DNA from 2 places in the Odoribacter sp. N15.MGS-14 genome. Region 2 is predicted to be linked to the other one. Evidence: riboswitches for the same ligand, from Rfam matches in the RefSeq annotation. Region 2 holds a riboswitch; the other holds the start of a gene.
What was found. Region 2 has a riboswitch for cobalamin ahead of WS34_RS09430 (sirohydrochlorin cobaltochelatase). Riboswitches for the same ligand answer to the same signal wherever they lie in the genome.
Positions count from the first base shown of each region.

Region 1: another riboswitch for cobalamin. It lies ahead of WS34_RS07625 (DUF5074 domain-containing protein); the one in region 2 lies ahead of WS34_RS09430 (sirohydrochlorin cobaltochelatase).

Region 1 is NZ_LARE01000027.1:990-13,258, forward strand. It holds gene WS34_RS07610 (hypothetical protein) at 1-220, shown strand, start outside; gene WS34_RS07615 (EFR1 family ferrodoxin) at 226-1,047, opposite strand; gene WS34_RS07620 (hypothetical protein) at 1,114-1,296, opposite strand; cobalamin riboswitch at 1,516-1,716, shown strand; gene WS34_RS07625 (DUF5074 domain-containing protein) at 1,755-2,894, shown strand; gene WS34_RS07630 (TonB-dependent receptor plug domain-containing protein) at 2,908-4,935, shown strand; gene WS34_RS07635 (DUF5074 domain-containing protein) at 4,971-6,299, shown strand; gene WS34_RS07640 (PKD-like domain-containing protein) at 6,313-7,266, shown strand; gene WS34_RS07645 (ABC transporter ATP-binding protein) at 7,337-8,350, opposite strand; gene WS34_RS07650 (FecCD family ABC transporter permease) at 8,353-9,390, opposite strand; gene WS34_RS07655 (ABC transporter substrate-binding protein) at 9,387-10,511, opposite strand; gene WS34_RS07660 (cob(I)yrinic acid a,c-diamide adenosyltransferase) at 10,524-11,045, opposite strand; gene WS34_RS07665 (Fur family transcriptional regulator) at 11,309-11,740, opposite strand; gene WS34_RS07670 (heavy metal translocating P-type ATPase) at 11,740-12,269, opposite strand, start outside.
Region 2 is NZ_LARE01000039.1:7,147-19,415, forward strand. It holds gene WS34_RS09425 (TonB-dependent receptor) at 1-1,198, shown strand, start outside; cobalamin riboswitch at 1,454-1,648, shown strand; gene WS34_RS09430 (sirohydrochlorin cobaltochelatase) at 1,838-2,758, shown strand; cobalamin riboswitch at 3,025-3,218, shown strand; gene WS34_RS09435 (PepSY domain-containing protein) at 3,256-4,716, shown strand; gene WS34_RS09440 (TonB-dependent siderophore receptor) at 4,765-7,104, shown strand; gene cobJ (precorrin-3B C(17)-methyltransferase) at 7,231-8,649, shown strand; gene WS34_RS09450 (CatA-like O-acetyltransferase) at 8,662-9,291, shown strand; gene WS34_RS09455 (bifunctional cobalt-precorrin-7 (C(5))-methyltransferase/cobalt-precorrin-6B (C(15))-methyltransferase) at 9,326-10,513, shown strand; gene WS34_RS09460 (Nramp family divalent metal transporter) at 10,536-11,798, shown strand; gene WS34_RS09465 (M24 family metallopeptidase) at 11,805-12,269, shown strand, end outside.

The DNA of each region.
Region 1 (12,269 bases), on a different contig from region 2:
AATGGACAATATGAGGTGCCGTTCCAAAGCGATTTATCCGGCAGAGCGGATAGACAGCATGCATCATCTTCACGAAGATAAGAAACAGCAGCTACACCGGAGTGTTCAGATACTTGACGAACAACAAGTTCTCAATGAGAAGGTAACCCGTCAAGTTCCCGTAATCGTACAGAAAAATCAGTTTCGTATAAAGACCGGTCTTCATATACCAAGTATTTAGGTCGATTAAAATAATTCGATTCTTGCCCTCGAGGTATATCTATTTTCAAGAAAACCGACATGACTTAGGTAAGCTTCATCCGTCAACTGTTTGGCATGTACAGGACATTGTTTTACACAAGCATTACACTTGATACAAATACCGGAAACCTCAGAAGGATGATCCTGCCGGATAGCCCCCATAGGACAAACTTTTGCACAACGTCTGCAATCGATGCACGCATCGGTCGTAACAGGTTTTGCTTTCAGGAAATTCACCACCTCTTCATCCCTTCCTTTGGGTTTATAATACCCACCGTAATCAGGAGCCCCTTGTCCCGGAATCTTTATTCCGGTAAATTCTCCTGGTTGCAATATTCTTCTTACGATCTCTGCCGAAAACTGTTCTGCCTTTTCCAGATCTTCCCGGTCGGGACGCCCGGTAGCCAACCGGGTCGTGAAAGAATGCTGACCGACAAAAGCCGCAGCAGCTATCGGATGAAACCCTCTATATCTTAAAATATCATACAGTTCGACGAGCGCATTCCCATAGGACCGATTCCCATAAACCACAACAGGTACCGCCCAGGCCCCATTACTCTGCCAGATGGTCAAGTAGTTCAATAACAGATTCGGTAAACGGCCGGCGTAAACAGGCAGACCGACAATAGCCAACTCCGATTCCCGAATATCAGGCACTTTCTTCCGCCCCGACGGCAACGTAAAATCTTTCACTTCCGTCACGATTTCCGGTAATAACGTAGTGATACATTTTACCAAATGGGTAATCACTGTTTTAGTTGTGCCTGTCGGACTAAAATAGACCGCATGTACTTTCTCTATTTTCATAAAGTATCGGATAAACTGTCTGTCAAAATCTTTCCCACCCGATCAATCCCGAACAAAGCTGCAATTTTATTCCGGTAAAACCAATAAATCATGTTTATTAATTTTGAATAATTTGCATATATCATCTAATTCCCAAATCTGCTTATCGCTATTATTCGTACCGATCAACTCCGGCACGATATTCCCTTCGACAGGGGCGCATTTGGATTTTTCACAGAAACAGGAAGTCGGGCAAAAGAGATAATCCATCTTGTTTTCATCATTGAAATAATCGGTTTGACATGTTTTCCGTTCAGAACAGGTTTTACTTCATTGCCTGTACAAGGATAAAAGCCCGATTTTAAAGAAATTCTAAAGGTTTTTCCGAAAGTAACCGTTCAGCACAAAGTATTGCCTCCGTCCCTGTGGACTAACAAACATTCACAAAATATCATTTCCCTTATAAAATGATTTATATATCTTTGCCGTCACGTAAAAATTGCGTGGAGTTGCCGGATCGTTGTCTCGTCCGGCAATGAAAAGGGAATCAGGTGTAAATCCTGAACAGATCCACTGCTGTAAGTTTCATAACACTTTTCGGACGTGCTTTATCCACTGTTCCTCATTCGGAATGGGAAGGAAACCGAAAAGGAAACAAGTCAGAAGACCTGCCACGTGATTCATTGTTTAACGTTCAAAGGGAAGAAGAACATAAACGTCAGTAAATCATGCTATTCAAAAAAATTCTCTGTTTTTTCATATTTGCCGTAATAGCAGGGCTATTCACAGCCTGTGATTCCGCAGGAACGGATTATCCCTACGGGCCGGTGAGCCAAGGTAATATCGAAGCCCTTGTTCTCAATGAAGGGGGAATCAATCAGAATATGGGCGGTATCTCCGTTTTAAACAAAGACGGATCAGTCATTCCGGATATTTTCCGGGAAGTGAATCACCGACCGCTTGGTGATGTGGCCCAATCCATCACCAAGATCAACGGTAAATATTTTGTGACTTTGGACAACTCCAAAAAAATCGAGGTTATAGATCCCGAAACGTTCGGTTCCGTCGGTACAATCCTCTATACCCAAGCGGGATTTCCACGCCAGATCGTAGCCATTTCCCCGACAGAAGCTATCGTATCCGATCTGGAGAGACAACTGGTGCGTATCCGGACTGTGGAACCTTATGGCGAACCTCTGGAATATATCTCCATACCGCGATCGGTCGAATATCTGGTAACGGTAGATAATAAAATCTTCGGAATGACTACCGGCGGAATATATGTCTTCGATACCGACAATATCAGCAAAAAAGCTGTCCGGGTCATCCCGGAAGTAAAAAACGACGAAAATACCAAAACCTGCCGGATGCTGGTCGATAAATACCAAAGAGTATGGGCCTTGATGAACATCCGAGAGGGAAATCGAGTCTGCGGAATAGAATTGGTTTGTATCGACCCCCACCAAGAAAAAGTCGAGGTCTCTTATATCCTTCCCATCAGTGAAAAGGCAAATCCACAAGCAGGAGACGTAATCGGTACAATCACCTATAATCGCACGGATATCGATCCTACACTGAACTGGATTTATTTCAACGTCAAAACCTGTAAAAGTAACACGGCAGCAGGGATTACCTCTGTCCAAAGTGTTTACCGGATGAATGTCGGCACGGGAGAATTCGAACACTACCTCGATCTTCCCGGAACCGATATGATGTATGGGTTTTCAGTCAGTCCGCAAGGAGAGGTCTATCTATGTGACTGTCTGGATTACAGTGCACAACGCGGTTATATCCGGAATTACAAAAAAGACGGTTCCATCCGGAATTTTCGAGTCGGTATCTATCCTAGCCAAGTGTATTTCCCCTAATTAGCCTAGCGATATGAACCTATACAAGAGTCTGATCTTCATTTTATACCTCGGCATATTCCTTGGGTTGGGATTCCGTACTCCTGCCCAATCCCGGGATTCGATCACCCTATACGGCACATTAGACACCGTGCAGGTCATCCGCCAACGTATACAACACGCCAACGAGGCAAACGCAGGAGCCCGGGTAACCCATATTTCTCCAGCCGTTTTACAAGCCAACAAAACCCGCTCGCTGGCCGAACTCCTGACCGACCATACCTCTATTTACATCAAGAGTCTGGGAACAGGAGCGTTATCGACAGCTTCTTTCCGTGGAACCAGCGCTTCCCAAACACGGGTAAACTGGAACGGGATCAATATCACACCTCCTTTATCGGGTACTTTCGATTTTTCACAGATCCCGGTCTTTTTTACAGATAACATCAACCTGTACTATGGCAGCAGCCATGTAAAAAACGGTACCGGAGCTATCGGAGGTAGTGTGAATTTATTCACAGACACCGATTGGAACCGAGGCGTAAATGGACGGGTACTGGCAGAGTATGGATCGTACAACACATATACCGTCGGTGGACAGGCGAATATAAGCGGTAATAAATCGGCCTCAAAGACACGGTTATATTATCAGCATTCCGACAACGACTATACCTATCTGAATAAAGTGCTGACCAATACTCCTTTCCGTGAAAAAAGGCAGGATGCCGCTTACTCTCAATTCGGAATTATGCAGGAAGGCTATTTCAGAGTATCTCCCTACACCCGCCTGACAGCTGTCGCCTGGTATCAGAAAAATTACCGTAACCTTCCCCAACCGCTCGGTGTAGTCAACCGCTCCCAGGAAGATCAGGAGGAAAATAATTTCCGGGGATATGCCGGACTGGATTTCAGCCGGGGTATCCATGAATTACATGTAAAAGCTGCCTGGCTGTATTTCTGCCAAACTTACGATATCCGGTATGACGGAGGTTTATTCGATCCCAAGGGAAACAAAAACCGCTCTAACACGGCACAGGTCGTGGCCGATTATACGTACTCCCCGACCGATAAGCTTATTCTCAACACGACGTTAACCTATTCTCACGACCTGATCCGGGTGAGTAGCTACATAGACATCGACTCATCGAAATATACGCTCGACGGTATCGATTTTGATATTCCTCAGGTGGAATCCCCTTTCAGCCACCACCGTAACATACTCTCCTGGCAAACTTCCGCTTTGTGGACGCCTATCCGGTGGATGATGATCAACGGACAATATATGTTCGAACATAACGACAATCGGAATGTATCCACCTGGTCGGCAGGAATAGTATTCAATCTATTGAAAAAAGAATTAAAATTGAAAGGAAGTACTGCTTATAATTATCGTTTCCCCAGTATGAACGACCTATATTGGCGCCCCGGCGGTAATCCGGATGTAAAGCCGGAAGAGGGGTATTCTTACGATGCTTCTATTTCTTACCGGAAGAGTATAAACAAACATCTCTTATTCGATGCCGAAGTTTCCGGTTATCTAATGAACATCGACAACTGGATCCTTTGGCTCCCCAAAGACGGAAACCAATGGGTGTGGACTCCGCAAAACAAACGAAACGTACGTTCCTACGGCGTGGAACTTTATGGAAAAACCACTTTCCACTACGGGGAACTCGTATCTTCTCTTTCGGGTAATTACAGCTGGTCACAATCCCGGACCCGCAAGAAACAACACGTAGACGACAACGCCTATATGCGGCAAATTCCATATGTACCGCGATTCAAGTGGAATCTGCGCTGGAATATCGATTATAAAGATGCTTTTTTCGTCTGGCAGATGACCTACACCGGCCGGCGTTTCATTACTACCGACGAATCATATGCCACGGATCCCTATTCCGTACATAACCTCTTGCTCGGTTACCGCTACTCCTTCCGGAATGGGACAAGCCTAACCCCTCAGATGCGGATAGATAACCTGTTCGATACCTACTATGAGTCGACCCAATATTATCCCATGCCTTTGCGTAATTGCTTGTTCTCGCTTTTATTCGAATTTTAATTGAATCATATAAATCCTTTAAATAAATAGAAACCATGAAAAAATTTAATTTTACGCTTTTAGTTTGCCTCCTGTTAGCAGGAATATTCGCATCATGTGACGATGACGACAAATATCCGGTTCCTCCCGAAGTATCTATCGAGAGTGTAAACGGAGTGTTCGCAATGCCTCAGGAAGACTCTATCGTACTGAAAGCGAAAGTAGAAAGTCCGCTGCCAACCACACTGAGCTGGTCCGTCAAAGGAAATGAAGTCTCTAAGGATACAGTATTTACTTTCAAAATGAACGAATTGGGGACCTACGATGTTAAATTAACCGCGACCAATGCCGATGGAGTGACTTCTGCCACAACATCCATCGAAGTGTACGGTAAATACAAATACGGTACTTTTGTTTTAAATGAAGGTTACCAGGCCGATCCTTCTACATTGATATTCATCAGCCCGAAAGGTATTCTCACGGACAGTGCCTATTATAAAGCAAACGGCAGCATGCTGAGCCTTCTTTCCCAAGACTTATTTATCGCCAACAACAAACTGTATATCATTTCACAAAAAAGCGGAGACGACGGTTATCTTATCGTTGCCAATGCAGAAACCCTGAAAAAAGAAGCCGGCTATAAGACCGAACTGGAAGATAAAGTAAGCAGTCCGACTCATGTTGCCGTACTGGGAGACGACGATATCTATCTGCGCGACAACGAAGGAATTAAGGTATTCCACCCATCCAGCGGCGAACTCTTTCTCATCGGGGGAGCTGAAAGGGCTAATAAGAATACCATGGCTGTAACGGAAGGGAAAATATTCGCTGCAGCAGGAAATAACGTCCTTGTGATCGAAAAAGGAAAAAACAAAATCTCCAAATCGATAGAATTCAATGATCCGGTCAGAGGAGTCGTCAAATCGTCGGACGGTAACTTGTGGGTATCCACTTCGGCCGGGGAAATCTCTAAGGTCGATGCCCAAAATTATACTATTATCAAAACCAATACTTTACCGGGAGATGCCATTAGCACTCAGTCGGCCTCATACACTTCTACTCCGTGTATTACAGCACAAGGAGATACTTTGTACATGAACGGCACAGGTACCAAAATCTATCGTCACATTTTTAGTAAAAACCAGACGGATCTGATGGTCGATGCGGCAAACATAGTGACAACAACTAGTGTTTACAATACCATAGCCGTCAATCCGGTTACAGGCGAAGTCTATCTGAATACAATCAAAGGATGGGGTAACGACCGTCTGATCAACCACATCAGTGTATTCGATTTCAGCGAAACCGAACCGAAATTGAGCGCCAATTATAAGAATCATACCAATTATCCAGCCGGAACATTCTTTACTTATAATTTTCAATAAAAGAATTTTGTAAATGAAAAAATACTATTCTTTATTTCTATTCTGGAGTCTGCTTACAGGTCTATCGACCTCCTGTAGTGACGACAACAAAAAAGATCCGTATCTTCCTACTCCGCCTCAGGTTTCTATCGGAAATCCGAGTGGGCAAACCACCTGTTTACCGGGTGAAACGATCGAGTTAAAAGCGATTCTGAACAATCCGTTACAGACCACTTTCCAGTGGCAACTGAACAAAAAAACGGTTTCCACAGACTCAATCTATCGTTTCACCTCTCAGGACCCCGGTAGTTTTGAAATTATCCTGACCGCAACCAATCAGGACGGCAAGGATTCCGACACCTTATTTCTGAAGGTCAACGGTAATCGGTTCGCGATCTCCGATCTGAAAAATTGGACCGGTAACGGAGAAAACACCTCGGTCTTTGCCATTCAATGGGTTACAGGGGAGCATCCACAAGAACCGGCAGACCAGGAAGTTTTTTTCATTGCCTGGGGATATCGTTGGAATAAAACGGAAACTCTTACAGGAATCGATATGCTCAAAGCTATTGCCAAGAACGATCCCCGCCTTTATGTCGCCTTATCAGGAAATTATATCAAAGGATTCGGTTATGACGGTAATAACGACGGTAAAATCGAACTGAAAAGTTCTACTTTACATCTGACACAAGCTGATTTTACAAACGGGCTCTACGAACTCTCCGAATACGATTCTGACGAATTGAAACCGTTAGATGCAGCCGATTATTGGATGGGATCGAACGATGCCTATACCACCTACTGGCTCGGTTCGGGCAATCAGGTGCCGACAGCTGCCGACTTTGAATATTCTCAGACATTTGTCGACAATCGCCAACTTGAAAATCTCTCTTGGGATGTATGGACACTTTCTCCCATCGATTACACGTCTATGGTCAATGTATCCCCCATCCCCCGATTGATCAAAGCTGCAGAAGCAAATAAATAAAAAGTTAAAACGGTGCCAACAGGTAAAAACTGATGCGCACCGTTTTCTTTTTATTCAAAAACCTTCCCGGTCATTTTTTCAATAATCCGGTCAAGTCCTCGAAAGAAGTCAGTATAGTAGACATTCCATTTTTTTCCCAACTCATTTCATGCGGGGAAGTAACCGTCAATACGGGTAAATTTTTTCTATCGGCATTTCCGGGCAGACCGGAATAACCAAAACGATTCAGAGCATTGACACACCAATGCCAAAGGCAGGGATCGTCCGTCCTGACGACAACTTCCTGATAATCCTGTACGATGGGGAAATAGCCCCCACGTCCCCGGTCAAAACATATTTTCCGGTGATCGAACAAACAGTCCAGTCCATCGTTAAAGACTATATCCTCCGTAACGCCACACTGCAATCCTTTTCCGGGCGCGAGCAACCACAGCCGGTCGGCCTGGATCAGTGCCTGGTCGATATCGTGGGTAGACAGCAGAATGGTCTTATGTTGTTCGCGGGCAATGGTATGCAATAAAGTCATGATCTCGATACGGCTTACCACATCCAGGAAAGCTGTGGGTTCATCGAGCAAAATCAACGGACATTCCTGCACCAATGCTTTGGCGATCATCACTTTCTGCCGTTCCCCGTCCGACAATTCGGCCACGTAATTTGCAGCTTTATGGGATATTCCCACTGCCGTAAGAGCCTCTTCGACGAGCTTATGATCTTCCCGGTTCAAACGGCCCCAGAATCCGGTATGGGGCTGACGCCCCAAGCTTACCAGTTCATATACGGTCAATCCGCCAGCCTGTGTCTTATCGGTCAGTACGACGCCGATCTTGCGCGATTTTTCCCGTTCGGAATAATCCCTCAGCGGACGTCCTTCAAGCCATAATTCACCTTCCAAAGGCAATTGAAAAGCCGAAAGAGTACGCAACAGAGTAGATTTGCCTGCCCCGTTAGGACCTAACAGACAAGTCAACTCTCCCGCCCACAAATCGAAAGACAGATCCCGGTGTACCACTGTAGAACCGTTCTTACCATGAGAGTAGCCGATAGCCAATTGACGGGCTGCAATTACAGGTAAAGTTTCCATAGTCAATTGAAATATTGAATTTTACGCTGTTTGACCAGAATATAGATAATGACGGGAGCACCCAAAACGGGAGTGATGGCGTTCAATGGCAAAATCCCCATTTCGCCGGGTAATACACTGATCAGATTACACAACAGGGCTACCGCCCCTCCCAGCAATAAGGTCACAGGCATCAGGGAATTGTGGTTCGAAGTACCCAACATCAAGCGGGCAATATGCGGCACGGCCAATCCGATAAAAGCGATAGGCCCGCAAAAGGCGGTTGTTATTGCCGTCAGCATACCGGTCGCAATCAATAACAGATTGCGGGTAAGCCGCACATTCACACCCAGATTTTCGGCATACCGGTTTCCCAACAATAAGGCATTCAAAGGTTTGATCAACATGACCGATAAAACCAAACCGGCGGTAATCGAAACAACAAATACAGGCAATTGCCCGGAAGACACTCCGCTGAAATTTCCCAATCCCCAGATCATGTAAGAATGTACTCCTTCGGCCGTAGAGAAAAAATTCAATAATGAAATCACCGAGGAGGTGATGTATCCGATCATGATCCCAATAATAAGTAGCATCAAATTATTCTTTGTAAAAGCAGAAAAGAACAGCAAGATTCCCATGACGATCATAGCCCCGGCAAAAGCTCCGGCCAATACCGCCAGAAAACCGGATATACTGAAAACCCCGGCAGTAATACTTCCTCCACCGAGCAACATCACCAAGGCCACGCCCAGGCTGGCCCCGGTATTGATCCCCAATATCGAAGGTCCTGCCAGCGGATTACTGAAAACGGTTTGCAACATCAACCCCGAGACAGCCAAGGCTGCTCCACACAGCAAAGCAGTTATCCCTTGCGGAATACGCGATTCCAGCAAAATGAACCGCCAGCTCTCCCGTTCTACGGCATGTCCGCACAAAATATCCCATACTGCGCCTGCAGGAATACGTACCGAGCCTACCCATAAGTTCGCCGCGAACAACAGAAGGATCGATACGATCAAACCGATACTATATTTCCATCCGGATGGTAAAGATTTCATTTTTCCAATCTTTTAAAATAACGGCACTCTCCTGCCGGTAACACTCCCGGGTGAAAAATCCGGATCAGATCTTCCAACAGCCGTTCGGGATGAAAAGGGGTCTCTGTATAAAAAGGTACCCGTCCCGAATTACATCCATACACCTGCCCGGTTTGAAAGGCCCGGAAACCGGCATATGAAGCGTAGTCGGACTTTAATTCGGTCAGGGTTTTATCTTGTTGCCGGTTGTATTTGAATAACCAGAAATCGGCATCCTGCCCTCGGTCAAATACCGTTTCAAAAGACAAAGGAATCGAACCGCTATGTTCGTCCTCCGCCCACACGTAAGCAGCCCCGGCATCCTGATACAACCGTCCGGTCGTACTTTTTCCTCCGGGTACATACCAGGCGGAACCGCTTTTCAATTCAGATATCACCGTCGGCCGCTGATTTACAGACTTGACCAAATCACACAGCTGTAAATAATCCGCACGGACAGCAGTGAATAACGAATCAGCCTGCCGCCGTTTCCCGAAAAGCAAACCGAAAAAACGCATCCATTCAGACCGCCCCAAAGGAGAGGTCTCCATATAATCGGCACATTCGATAACCGGTATCCCTAATTTTTCAATCCGGCCATAACCTCCACTATTTTCAAAAGGGGAGAGCAGGATAGCATCGGGATGAAAGTCGATTATTTTTTCAATATCCGGATTCATAGAATTTCCGGCGTCGACCATTCGCCCGGAAGCACAACGATTTTGTATTTCAGGTATTTCGATATATTGCAGATCACATATTCCACCAATCCGATCGATTGCCCCCAGTTCGGACAGAAGCCCGCAATGTACCGAAGAATATACCAATGCTTTTTCCACCGGCGTCCGGACCAAGGTTCCTTCAGGCAATCCTACCGGCAATTCAGTTTCCCGGCCGACCAAAACATAGGTATGTAAAATCCGGGCCGTATCCCAAGGGTTTTGCACCCGCACCAATATATAATGTTCACTCGAATCTATCCGAATCCGCCCGGCATATTCCATCCGGAGCGCGGACAAAGCGTCTTCTGCAGAAGCCGAATGCTTACTTTTACAACCTACCCCAAGAGCCAACAACAGCCCCAGCAACCAAAACCGCATCAATCTATCCATATCTCAATGATCAAATCCATCCCGGGACAATACTCCCCGGGTATAATAATGTTTCACTTCACGCATTTCTGTTACGAGGTCAGCCAAAGCCAGCAAAGCTTCGGAAGCATAACGCCCGGTAATCACCACTTCTGTCCCCGTGTCCCGCTGTCCGATAACTTCCAGTATTTCTTTATCGGAGAGCAAGCCAAAATACACAGCTATAGTCAGTTCGTCCAGGATGACCAGGTCCCATTCACCCGAAGCCAGTATTACCGCACATTCCCGGAGCCCTCCCTGGGCAAGGCGTACGTCTTTGTCTTCGGGCCGGTGATCAAGGAAACATCCTCTTCCAAACTGCCGGACCGCCAACCGCCCGGGGAAACAGGCTTCCAGCCGGGTTTCGTTATATTTCATGCTTTTGACAAACTGCCCGATAAACACCCGTTTACCAGCACATAAAGCACGGACCGCCAGACCGAATGCAGCCGTTGTCTTACCTTTACCGTTTCCGGTATAAACCTGAAGGTATCCCTTTGTTTCCATTGAAGCGTAAAAGTACAAAATTTGCCGTTATCTCCAATCTCCCTAAAGGTGTCATTTCAATTGTAGCCTTACGGGGAGCTATCGGCTATACCAACCGTCACAACCAATTACAACACTACCCTCCCGTTGAATAAATCTTTATCCGTATCAACTACAACAGACAACAGTCCCGGGAAATATTTTTATTGAAACAACGAATCAATTAGCGCGAGAAAGATCATCTTATTTCCCCCGCAAATAGCTCACTACCCCACCCTCGCAGGCTATTCCTTTTTCCGGAGGGCACATGCAGCACATAAGCCTTTAATCACATAATTGGCACCGGTTTGGATAAAACCGGGTGGCAATTGCACCGAGGGAATATGTATACTTTTCACACAAAAAGTTTTATGGCAACATTCGCAGCAAAAATGCATATGCTGATCTTCGACCGCACATTGACAACTATCGTCGCATACTGCATATTTTAACGTACCGCTTCCATCGTCCACCCCATGAATCAGATGGTGGGACAGGAATAAGGTCAGAGTTCGGAAAATCGTGGATTTATCGACAGTATCGAGTTGAGCCTCCAGATCGGAGACCGACATCGCCTGTTTCATCTCTAACAAAGTGCGGAGCACCAACACCCGGATGGCCGTCGGCCGGATATCCCGGAGAGCTAGTTTATGTAAGCAAAAATCTTCCTCTATCATCATTCGAATTTTTTACTGAGGATACGTACGGAATTCAATACAGCCAACAAAGCCACACCGACATCGGCAAAGACAGCCGCCCACAAAGTGACGAATCCACAAGCACCGGCAGTCAGAATCAGCGACTTCACCCCGATAGCACCGGCAATATTCTGCTTTACAATCCGTCGGGTCGCTCGTCCGATCGAAATCGCCGTAGCCACTTTGGAAGGTTGGTCGGTCTGAATAACCACATCGGCACTTTCAATAGCAGCATCCGACCCCAATCCTCCCATAGCGATACCGACATCACTCAAAGCCAATACCGGAGCATCGTTCATACCATCTCCGACAAAAGCGGCAGAAACACCGGCCTCTGCATTCAATTTTTCCAGGTAAGCCGCTTTATCTTCCGGCAGTAAACCACCTCGTGCATGCCGAATCCCCAAGGTCTTAGCAAAGATAGCGACTATTTCTTTTTTATCGCCGGATAATAACTGAATATTATCGATATGCAACTGTTTCAGCCGCCCGATAGCTTCGACAGCAT
Region 2 (12,269 bases):
CGACCGGCCGGCATCGGTGTATAAATACAATATGGAGCATGAAACGTATACTTATGGCGCAGGAGCTAAATATATGATCAATAAATCTGCTTATATCGATGCCGATTTTTATTCCGATAATTTTACTTCGCGTTACGACTCGGTCAGTAAGCCCGGAGAAGCTTCCCGGGGGAAAGATACCCGGAAAAAAGTACATTATTACAATGGTTCGTTAAAAGGTATTTTTAAACTCGGACAGGCACAAAAATTTTCTGTGGGTATGGAGTATGTGAAAGAGACTTTGATGAGTGCTACCGATGATCTGGATGGGGAAAATATGTATACGATGGCTCTTTTCCTGCAGGATGAGATCCGGTTATGGAAGAATTTTCAGGCTGTGGTCGGGTTGCGGTATATCTATAACGAATTTTTTAAAAATTATGCTACTCCCAATGTTGCCTTGAGTTATAAGTGGGGCGACCTGAATTTCCGGGCATCTTATGCCTCCGGTTTCCGGACTCCTACCTTATCCCAGTTGTATGCCACGGATGTGGCGAAAACGACGGATATGGTGACGATTCCTAATTTTAACCTGAAACCCGAGAAAAGTGATTATTTTATGCTGAATGCAGAATACGTACACAATAGAATTTCGTTTTCTGTATCCGGATATATCAATAAAATCCGGGATATGATCAACTACCGGGGAATCGATCCGGCTATAGCCGAACAGTTGGGGTATGGTAAACACGATGAGGCCCAACAGCGGGATAATATAAGCCGGGCTGAGGTAAAAGGGGTAAAAGCAGTATTGAATGTATATGCCGGAGCCGGTTTTTCGGTGGGGGGAAGTTATCATTTTATGGATACCGAAGATAAGACAACTCAGGAACCGATCGATAAAAGTGTGAAAAATGTCTGGACGGCCAATGCCCGCTGGGGACACCGCTGGGGATTATATCATCTGAATGTCAACCTTAACGGTCGTATTCAGGAAGGGCGCTACTCCAAGACCTATTATTACGATCCTGCTCCCGGTTTTTCACAATGGGATCTGAATACCCGGCATTCTTTTAACTTGAAATCGGTGGTATTGGAACCGGGGTTCGGGGTGGAAAATCTTTTCGACAAAGTCGACGACCGCCCCTGGAATAGTAATTACTCGACTTTGAATCCCGGTCGTTCGTTTTATGTCAGTTTGTCTGTAAGATTCAGTTAGTTTATAAGGTCGAAAATTATTCTTCCGGCTAGTTATATTTAAGAAGTCGAAATATCCTGCTTTATACTTAACGGTGCCCACAGTTAAAAACACTAGTGACAGTTTTAATTGAACGGGCACCGTTCCTTTTTTATAGGAATTGTTGTAGAAAGATAGAACTTAGACTTATCAGACAAACCCTTCGACCTGTAAAAAAGAATGAAAAAACGAATAACTTATTAGTACTGTTTTTATTAGTTATAAACTTTTTTATATATCTTTGCAACCGATTATGGTAATACAGTATTTTTCTTTGCTGTTTAAAAGGGAATCCGGTTGGAATCCGGAACAGTGCCCGCTACTGTGAACCCTGTGTGTAGAAAAGCGTCTTACACCACTGTCCGGATGTAAGGATGGGAAGGTTGCTTTTCTGGGGTAAGTCAGGAGACCTGCCATGATTGTATAGGTAATAAAGCTTTTCCGGGGTCAGAAAAGTTATTATTAATGTCTTAATTTAATCGTTTCATGAAAAAATGGTGTATGCTGGTAACGCTATGGTTATTTGCCATCGGTTATGTGTCGGTACAAATGACAGGATCAGTCCGAACTAATTGTAGGATAAGAGGTATATTGGATCGTTGAAAATAAAATGATAATCATATGAAATATTTGTTTTTAGTAATAGCGTTGTTTATCGGGCCGGTGTGTATGGCCCATTCTGATGAAAATTTTATAAAATCGGATCTTTTCGGAAATTTAGGAGAGCGGGATAAGGCTGCCATCCTGATCATCCATTTCGGTACCACTCATGACGATACCCGGGTTTTGACAATCGATGCAATCAATGCAAAGATGAAAGAAGCTTTTCCAGGTATCGAAGTCCGGGAAGCCTGGACCTCCCGGATTATCCTGAAGAAATTGAAGGAAAGGGGAGTAGAGCGCCTGAATCCGACCCAGGCACTCATTCAGCTGCATGAACAAGGTTATACGCATATTTTAATACAATCTACGAATATAATCGAAGGTACCGAGATGAAAGAATTGCGTCGCGAAGTGGAAGGGCTTTCGCTGAATTTTAAAGATATTCGTGTCGGAAATCCTTTGTTGTATGCTCCTGAGGATTATGCCGTGGTTGTGAAGGCAATTACAGGGGCCATGAATCAGGCTGATAGAGGTGGACAAAAATTATTGGTGGGCCATGGAACACCCGATCCTGCAACAGCTTCGTATGCTATGTTCGATTATATGCTGAAAGCGGAAGGACATCCGGAATATCATGTCGGAACTGTAGAAGGGTATCCGGAATACGAAGACGCTTTGCGGCTATTGAAAAACGGAAAATCCAAAACATTGACTTTGGCCCCCCTGATGTTTGTTGCCGGAGATCATGCTAAAAATGATATAGCAGGCGAATGGAAGGAAAATCTTGAAAAACAGGGTTATAAAGTGAATCTTTACCTGAAAGGGTTGGGAGAAAATCCAACTGTTCAGCAACTCTTCATCCAACATGCCCGGTTTGCTGCCGGACATAAAGCGGTGGATATGGCTACCAGGAAAAAGGGGTATATGCAGGGAAAATAAAAGGTCGATTCTTTTTGCGGAAACCCGCAAAAAGAATAATGGACAGATGTCAATGGACGATGGACAATTATTGGAAGCTTTGCTTCCATCAAAAGACAAAGAAGGGAAGAAGATGAGAATGTAACCATTGATAATCAATCCGATAGGATCTATTCCTTGGGTGTATTGTTTCATTGTCAATTAACCAGGTGCCCGCAGGGTCCCATGACTTTATAAATATTATGAAATTTATAGATTTTCAACTAAATTAAACGAACGTTTTATTTGATATCTCTTAAGTTTTCGGTGAATTTTATGTTTTCTGCATAAAATGAGAGGGAATCCGGTGCAATTCCGGAACAGTGCCCGCTACTGTGAGGTTCGTATAAGGTGAAAAGTTTTCTTACAACCACGGTCGACGCGACTGGAAGGTTACTTTTCTGGACTGAGTCAGGAAACCTGCCGAAAATAATAATAATGCTATTCCCGTGGACAGGAATAAGATTATAGATAAAAACATGTTGACAAAAATTTTCCGAAAAATTCATCGGATACTCGGTTTATTACTCAGTATCTTGTTTCTGATGTGGTTTATCTCTGGGATTGTAATGATTTATCATAGTTTCCCACGGGTAAATCAGAAATTGAAATTAGCCCGTCAGGAGTCTCTGACAGGTCCGCTTCCGGCTGTAGATTCTTTATTGCAGGTACTGCCCGACAGTAGTCGTTTAGGAGGTTTGTCTGTAGATATGTATCTCGACCGGCCGGTATTTCATCTGAAAGGGCGGCAATTACCTGCCGGTTTGTATGCCGATTCATTGCAGGTTGTCGGTAAACCTGATTTTAACGAGATTTGCCGGATTGCCGGACAATTGGGTGGATCGGTTGCTTATCGGGTAGATTCCTTAAACCGGTTGGATCAGTGGATTCCTTTCGGTTATTTGACCAAAGAATTTCCGATTTATAAGTTTTCGTTCGAAGATGATGCCCGGCAAGAGATGTATATATCTTCGAAAAGCGGTAAAGTGTTGCAATGGACTGACCGGAATTCCCGCTTTTGGGCTTGGCTGGGGGCTATTCCTCATTGGGTATATTTTACTTCTCTACGGCAAAATCAAGCGCTTTGGATTAATTTTATGATCTGGGCGTCCGGATTGGGAGCTATCATGTGTTTCACCGGTTTGTGGATCGGGATTTGGGTATTTTGGAAAAACCGGAAGAAAGGGTTGCGTTCGCCTTATAAAAAATGGTGGTTACGTTGGCATCATATCACCGGTGTTGTTTTCGGTGTTTTTGCTCTGACATTTGTATTTAGCGGAATGATGTCGCTGGTGGATATTCCTTCCTGGATGCAGAAAGGTAAAACCAGGAACCGTGAAGTACGTTTTCGGGGACGTGAGGGGGGAATGTTGGCCGCCGATCTGTATGCCTTGGATTACCGGAAAATCGTGGATAGTCTGTCTGATGTGAAAAGTATCGAGTGGGCATCCTTTGGAAAATATCCTTATTATGTCGTGAATTCGGGCAGTAAAAAACAGTTTATCGATGCTGCGGATACGAGCCGTTTGTCGCCTTTTACCCTGACCGAAGAGATGGTGCGTGAAACGGTTCGTGAAATTCACGGTCAGGATACCCCTTATACTTTGGAATGGATGACGGATTGGGATGATGATTATTTCTCCCGCCGGAATATGCTGACACTTCCGGTGTATAAAGTGGTGATAGACGATGAATTGCATACCCGCCATTATTTTAATCCCGAAACTTTATACCATCGGCAAATCGATGATAATGGACGTTTGAGAGGAGTTTTGTATAGTGGATTGCACAGTCTGAATTTTAAATTTCTGGCCGAACGTCCGTTGTTATGGAACGTTGTGATGTATGTGTTGATGCTCGGAGGAACTTTCCTTTCTCTATCCGGGGTTGTGTTGACTTTCAAGTGGTTGGGAAGAAAAATCCGGAAATTATTCCGATAATCTTATAGATAAAGCAATAGAATTGAATTGTTATTAATAGTGCTAAAAATGAAAAAATTAATTTTAGTTTTTGTAATGTGGCCGATGATGGTGTCTGTGTTTGGACAAAATCAGCGGAAAAGTATAACGGATACGGTTTTCCAGTTAGATCAAGCCATTGTGAAAGAAACAATCAAGAAGAAAGTAAACCTTTTGAATCTGGATGTTCCTTTAAAAACATTACCAATGACGGTGACTACTTTGTCGTCGGATGTTTTGGAACGGAAGAATATTCTGAATCTTGAGGATGCTGTCCGTTTTTTACCGGGAGTTACGGTGAAAGATCAGTTGGGAGCTTTTTACCGCTTTTCGGTTCGGGGATCGAATGAGACGGTAGTGGCTGTAGATGGTTTTAGAGATGAGCGTTCGTTATTAAACAATGTACCTTTCGGTGATTTGTCCTCCGTAGAATCTATCGAAGTGTTGAAAGGAGCGGCAGCCGTGTTGAGCGGGCATTCTGTCATGGGTGGAGTGATTAATATTGTGCGTAAAAAAGCCGTTCCTGATTTTACTGCCGGAGCCCGGTTGAGTTATGGGAATTGGGGGGTGAAGTCGACAAGTCTGGATTTCGGTGGGAAATTGGCAGGTCCTTTGACTTATCGGGCAACAGCACATTATTCGACAGGAGATGGATACCGGCATGTACGTGCTGACCGTTTTTCAGCAACGGGATCACTGGCGGCAAATATTGGTAAAACCGGTTATTTCGAGGGAACGTTAGGTTATAGTGATGACAAATACGATACGGAAATAGGATCTGCTCCAACCTATAATCGTGCAGATATCTTCGGTCCCGACGGGAAGGTGGTTATGGCGAAAGGTTCCCGGAATCCCTTTGCCAATTATCATACCATATATAATGATTTCAATAATAATATGATGAAACGCCGGGTGACTGATATTTCTTTATCCTATACGCAGCAACTCGCCTCTTTTATGAAAATACGGGACCGGTTCAGCTGGAATCATAGTGATTTGGATTATGCTGCGGTTGAAGGAATGAGTTACCGGACAGATACGGTGAACCGCTTCAGTGGAGGATATTATTATGAAAACGGCAGTAAAAGATATTATATTGATCTTACCGACTCCCTGAAAACAGGTTCTCCGCTTTGTTTCAGTCCTGACAGCCGGGGATGGACCAATATGCTGGAATTAACGGGAGATTTTAAAACCGGAATAGTGGGACATAAATATATATTGGGTTTTACCTATTCCTATTTTAATTATACACAGTATAATGGCTGGAATGAAGGAGATGTATGGGGACCTGGCTTGAATCAGCTGGTATCGCTGCATAATCCGCAGCTGGTAAGAAATTGGTGGGATTATAAATATTCCGAAGCATCCATTCGGGATTGGAGAACTTCAGGATTATATATACATGACGTGATCGATATAAATAACAAATGGAAAGCGATGGGATCTGCCCGTATGGATTTTTATAATTACCGTACTGCTACTGCTAAAGTAAAAGACGGACGGCAGGAATACGATGAGGCAGACCGGAGTGAATGGAAGAAAGTAAAGACTTCTGCCTTTACCGGTAGGGCAGGTTTAGTGTATATTCCGGTGGAGGAGATTTCTCTCTATGCTTCTTTTGGTTCTCATTTCAAACCTTATAATACGATGTACAGTAGCCGGGTAATTTATCTCGACCGCAATGGAAAGCGGTTTAATCCTTCTAAAGACGGAGGTGAAGTCTTTAAGCCTGAAAAGGGATACCAGGCTGAAATCGGAGTACGGTATATGTGGGCTAACCGGATCGATTTTTCAGGAAGTGTATACTATATCCGGAAAAATAATGTGGTGAAAAATTTAGGAACCCAGGAGGAGAAAGATGAAACAACCGGTGAAATGGTTCAAAAAACGATACAAGCTCAGGTGGGTACTGCCGATTCGCGGGGATTCGATCTGGAGTTGACGGTACATCCCGTTTCTACCTTGGCTGTTACGGGTGGCTTGGGCTGGCAGGACTACCGGATCAGGAAAATCAATCAGAGTAAAGACTATCCGGAATATACCGATCCTAGTAAAAATGTACGGGCTACAGGAATTCCCCGCACTACTTTTTATGTGTATGCCGATTATACCATACCTAAAGGATTATTGAAAAATTTGTCCTTCCATTTGAGCGGAACTTTCCAGGATAAAATATTTACCGATGTAGCCAACCGGGTTTACAACCCTGCTCTGTTTCTTGTAGACGGAGGATTATTCTATACGATAAAGCAAAAAGTCACTTTGGCTTTAAATGTGGATAATCTTTTTGACAAAGAATATTTTAAAAGTACGACGGTATATGGTAAACCGAGAAATTTTACCGGAACGATATCTTACCGTTTTTGATTAAAAATGCATAAAGAGACAAGGGTTTTGTGGTAGATAGCCACAGAATCCTTGTCTCTTTATTTATAATAATAGATGAAATGGATTATCACATTATTTTTATCTTTGTCTTTAAAATGAATTCAAATGAAAAACGGTAAAATATATGTAGCCGGGATCGGGCCCGGTTGTGAGGATGATATTACTCCTGCAGTGAAGAAAGCGGTGTCGGTATCGGATGTCGTGGTCGGATATAACTATTATTTTTCTTTTATACAGCCCTTTGTCATGGAAGGGGCAGAGTGTGTCGATTCCGGGATGAGAAAAGAATGGGACCGGGCTCAGATGGCGTTCGGGTATGCCGAACAGGGTAAAACCGTTTGTGTCATCAGTTCCGGTGACGCCGGAATCTATGGAATGGCGCCTTTAGTCTGGGAGATGAAGCGGGAAAGAGGTTCTGAAATCGAAATCGAAGTATTACCCGGTATCAGTGCTTTTCAGAAAGCGGCTTCTTTGCTCGGAGCACCTGTCGGACATGATTTCTGTGTGATTTCGCTGTCTGATTTGATGACTCCCTGGGAAAAAATAGAAAAACGGATTGAGGCTGCTGCCGCTGCCGATTTTATCACTGCTGTATACAACCCCAAAAGTGAAGGACGTTATTGGCAATTATACCGTCTGAAAGAAATCTTTCTGCAACAACGGGCAGGGAATACCCCGGTGGGTTATGTCCGTCAGGCCGGACGGCCGGAGCAGGAGGTAACCGTGACCACCCTGGCCGATTTCGATCCGGAACAGATAGACATGTTCACCGTAGTACTTTTGGGAAACTCCCAGTCTTATAACTGGCAAGGAAAAATGATCACCCCCCGCGGATATTACCAAAAAATGAAACACGGGGACGGGGGTTTTGTTTCAAAGCCAGGTCAGGAGATCATGATCCGTAGTTTCCGGACGATCGCTTCGGAGTTGAAGCATCCCGATATCCCGCTGGATCGCAAATGGGTTTTATTGCATACGATACATACCACTGCCGATTTCGATATGGAAAATATATTCTATGCCGACGAGGGGGCGGTGGATTCGATCTACCGGGCTTTAAGCGGGGGGAAAGTAAAGACTATCGTCACGGATGTCACGATGGCTGCTTCGGGAATCCGGAAAGGGGCACTCGAACGTTTAGGTTTGGAAGTGAAGTGTTATTTGGCCGATCCGCGGGTTGCAGAGATGGCTTCCCGGATGAATATTACCCGTACACAAGCAGGTATCCGGCTGGCTACGGAAGAGCATCCCGATGCACTTTATGTTTTCGGTAATGCGCCGACAGCATTGATGGAATTGTGTTCCCTGATGCGGAGAGGAAAGGCTTGTCCTGTCGGCGTGGTCGGTGCTCCGGTCGGTTTTGTAAACGTACGTGAATCCAAGCATATGCTGAAATCTTTTACGGCTGTTCCTAAAATTATTATCGAAGGCCGGAAAGGAGGGAGCAATCTGGCTGCAACGATTGTGAATGCCATTCTTTGTTTCGACGATGCAGGGCAGTTATTGCCGGGGAGAGACCTTTAAAGATGGTGTAGGATGGATAAGGTAATCGATATACAAAATTGGACACGGAAAGAAGAATACCTGTTTTTCAGGACTTTTCTTAATCCGATGATTTCTGTTACGGTTGAGGTGGATTGTACGACGGCTTACCGGAAGGCAAAAGAACGACAACAGCCCTTTTCATTGTATTATATGCATGCAGCTGTAACGGCGGCTAATCGCATCGAGGAATTTCGTTACCGGCAAGTAGGAGAAGAGGTCATACTTTATGAACGAATCGATTTATTTACGCCTGTACAAAATGCTGACGGCAGTTATCGTTCTGTCCGTTTGCCTGCGATAGAAACATTCGAAGATTTCCTGGCTGTTGCCCGGCCTCTTATCGAGGCTGCAAAGCGTGGAGAAGGAGAGGTACATAATGAGGTCGGACAAGGTAGGGATATTTTGTTGATCAGTGTGAATCCCTGGTATCGTTTTACAAATGTACAACTTGCTATTCCCGGAGAACCTCACCAGAATATTCCGATTTTTACTTTCGGTAAGATAGAAGAACGGGAAGGTAAGCGGATCATGCCGGTGGCTTTATCGGTTAACCACGGTTTTGTCAGCGGCTATCAGATCGGATTGTATTTGAAGGAGTTCCAGCGATTGTTGGACCGATAGTTTTCTGATGAATCCGGAATGAAAATAGAGACAAATGAAAAAATTCTATATCATAGGCATCGACGATAATGGCCAAAGGGAATTTCAGGCTGAAGTTCGGGAGATCATTACAACTCATCGGGTATTTTCCGGGGGGAAGCGTCATTATGAGTTGATGCGCGACCGTCTGCCGGAACAGTATGTTTGGATTGATATCACCGTACCTCTGGAGGAGGTTTTTGAGAAATATGCCGCTTATTGCGAAGTGGTGGTTTTTGCCTCGGGTGATCCGCTTTTTTTCGGATTTGCCAATACGGTAAAGAGCCGTTTACCGGAAGCGGAGATACAAGTCTTCCCCTGGTTCAATTCTTTACAAATGCTGGCTCATCGTTTGGTCATTCCTTATCAGGATATGGAGGTCGTTTCCCTTACGGGGCGTCCGTGGCATGAGTTCGACCGGGCTTTGATTGCAGGAAAGGAAAAGATCGGGGTGTTGACCGACCGTCAGCATACTCCGGTAGCGATTGCCGGGCGTATGTTGGAATACGGGTATGCCGGCTATCGGATGCATATCGGTGAAATGCTGGGAAATGTGACCGAACGGGTACGGACGATGGAATTGCCTGAGGTGTTGCGTTCGGATTTTGCGTTTCCGAATTGTCTGATGCTTGAAAGGACCGGGCTGCGGAGCCGCCCTTTCGGTATTCCTGAAAATCGATTTTGTCTATTGGACGGGCGTGCTAAAATGATTACCAAGATGCCTGTCCGTTTACTTACACTCAGTATGCTGGATTTACATAACCGGCATAGCTTCTGGGATATCGGTTTTTGTACAGGTTCCGTGTCTGTCGAGGCCAAATTGCAATTTCCTCATTTGCATATCACGGCTTTTGAAGTTCGTGAGGAAGGGCGTGAATTACTTGAAAAGAATAGCCGGAAATTCGGTACTCCGGGAATAACGGGAGTTATCGGTGATTTTACAGAAGCCGATTTATCGGTTTATCCGGTTCCTGATGCTGTTTTTATCGGTGGACACGGTGGAAAACTTGCCCGTATCCTGACGATATTAGCCGGTATTATGCCTGTAGGAGGTATTGTCGTTTTTAATTCGGTTTCCGAAGAGAGTCTGAATTTATTTCGTCAGGAAGCGGTCCGGTCCGGTTTCCGTCTGACGGACGAATGCCGGATTGCTGTGGACGATCACAATCCGATAACGGTATTGAAAGCTTGTGCAGAGGCGTAAAATTGAATTTAAATGGATGTTTATGTTTCACTTTATCCGTAAGTCGTTGAAAACGGCAAAACACCATCCCCGGTTAGGAGGACTGGAGATTTTAAAATATATCGGTCCCGGTTTATTGGTTACTGTGGGATTTATCGATCCGGGGAATTGGGCTTCGAATCTGGCAGCCGGTGCCGATTATGGTTACACCCTTTTGTGGATGGTATCGTTGTCTACGGTCATGTTGATCATTTTGCAGCATAATGTGGCTCACTTGGGGATTGCTACCGGGCTGTGTCTTTCCGAAGCTACCATGACCTATATCCGGCCGAAATATGCTAAAATGATGTTGTGGACGGCTATGGGAGCTTCGGTGTCCACCTCCCTGGCCGAAATTTTGGGAGGAGCGATCGCTTTGGAAATGTTGTTCGGTATTCCGGTGCGGATTGGAGCTATATTGACTACCGTTTTCGTATGTATTATGCTTTTTACCAATTCCTATCGGGTGATCGAACGTTGGATCATCGCTTTTGTGTCTATTATCGGATTATCTTTTATTTACGAACTGTCCCTAGTACATATCGATTGGGGAGAAGCGGCTCTCGCGTGGGTGACTCCTTCTTTTCCTGAAGGTTCGATGGTCGTGATCATGAGTGTTTTGGGAGCAGTGGTGATGCCGCATAATTTATTTCTTCATTCCGAGGTTATTCAGAGCCGGCAATGGAACCTTGAAGACGATAAAGTGATTCGCAGGCAGTTGCGTTATGAGTTTTGGGATACTTTCTTATCCATGATGATCGGTTGGGCAATCAATAGTGCCATGATCCTATTGGCGGCAGCCACTTTTTTCAAAAGCGGTAGTACGGTCAATGAGTTACAGGATGCCAGTGCTTTATTGCAACCGCTTTTAGGAAATAATGCCGCTGTGATTTTTGCCGTGGCTTTGTTGTTTGCCGGCATCGCTTCGACCATTACTTCGGGAATGGCTGCCGGTTCGATCTTTGCCGGCATTTACCGGGAGCCTTACGACATCAAAGACAGTCATTCCCGTTGGGGGGTATTGCTTTCACTGGTGATGGCATTGATTATTATCATGCTGGTTTCTAATCCGTTTATGGGACTCATCTATTCCCAAATGATCCTGAGTATTCAGTTGCCCGTTACGATTTTCCTGCAGGTATATCTGACTTCTTCCGGGAAAGTCATGGGTAAATATAAAAACCGGACTTCTACAAAATGGATCTTATATATTTTGGGAGGGATTGTGACCGTATTGAATGTGATGTTATTTATCAGTATGTTTTGAAGATAGATGGAGAGAAAGCAAATGGAGAACGAGTTGGAGTTGAAATGGCGACGGATTCAGCAGGCTATGCGGCAGGAAGAAGCTGACGGATGTTTGCTGACGATGAATATGAATTTGTACTATGTGTCAGGGCAGGTGTTTAACGGTTATTTTTATCTTCCGGCGGAGGGACGGCCTTATTGGTTTGTCAAGCGACTGACTATACCCGAAACAAATCAGGTACATGTTATCCGGAAACCGGAACAAATACCGGACTTTTTTCGGGACCTGAATCTGGCAATGCCCCGGAAGCTACTTCTTGAGGCGGACGAGCTTTCTTATAATGAATATATCCGTTTGCAACATGTATTCCGGGCTGAAGCTACGGGTAACGCTTCTGCCTTGATACGGCACATCCGAATGATCAAGACACCTTGGGAAATAGAGCAAATGCGTATCTCTGCCAGGAAGCATGAGGCGGTCTATCGTGAG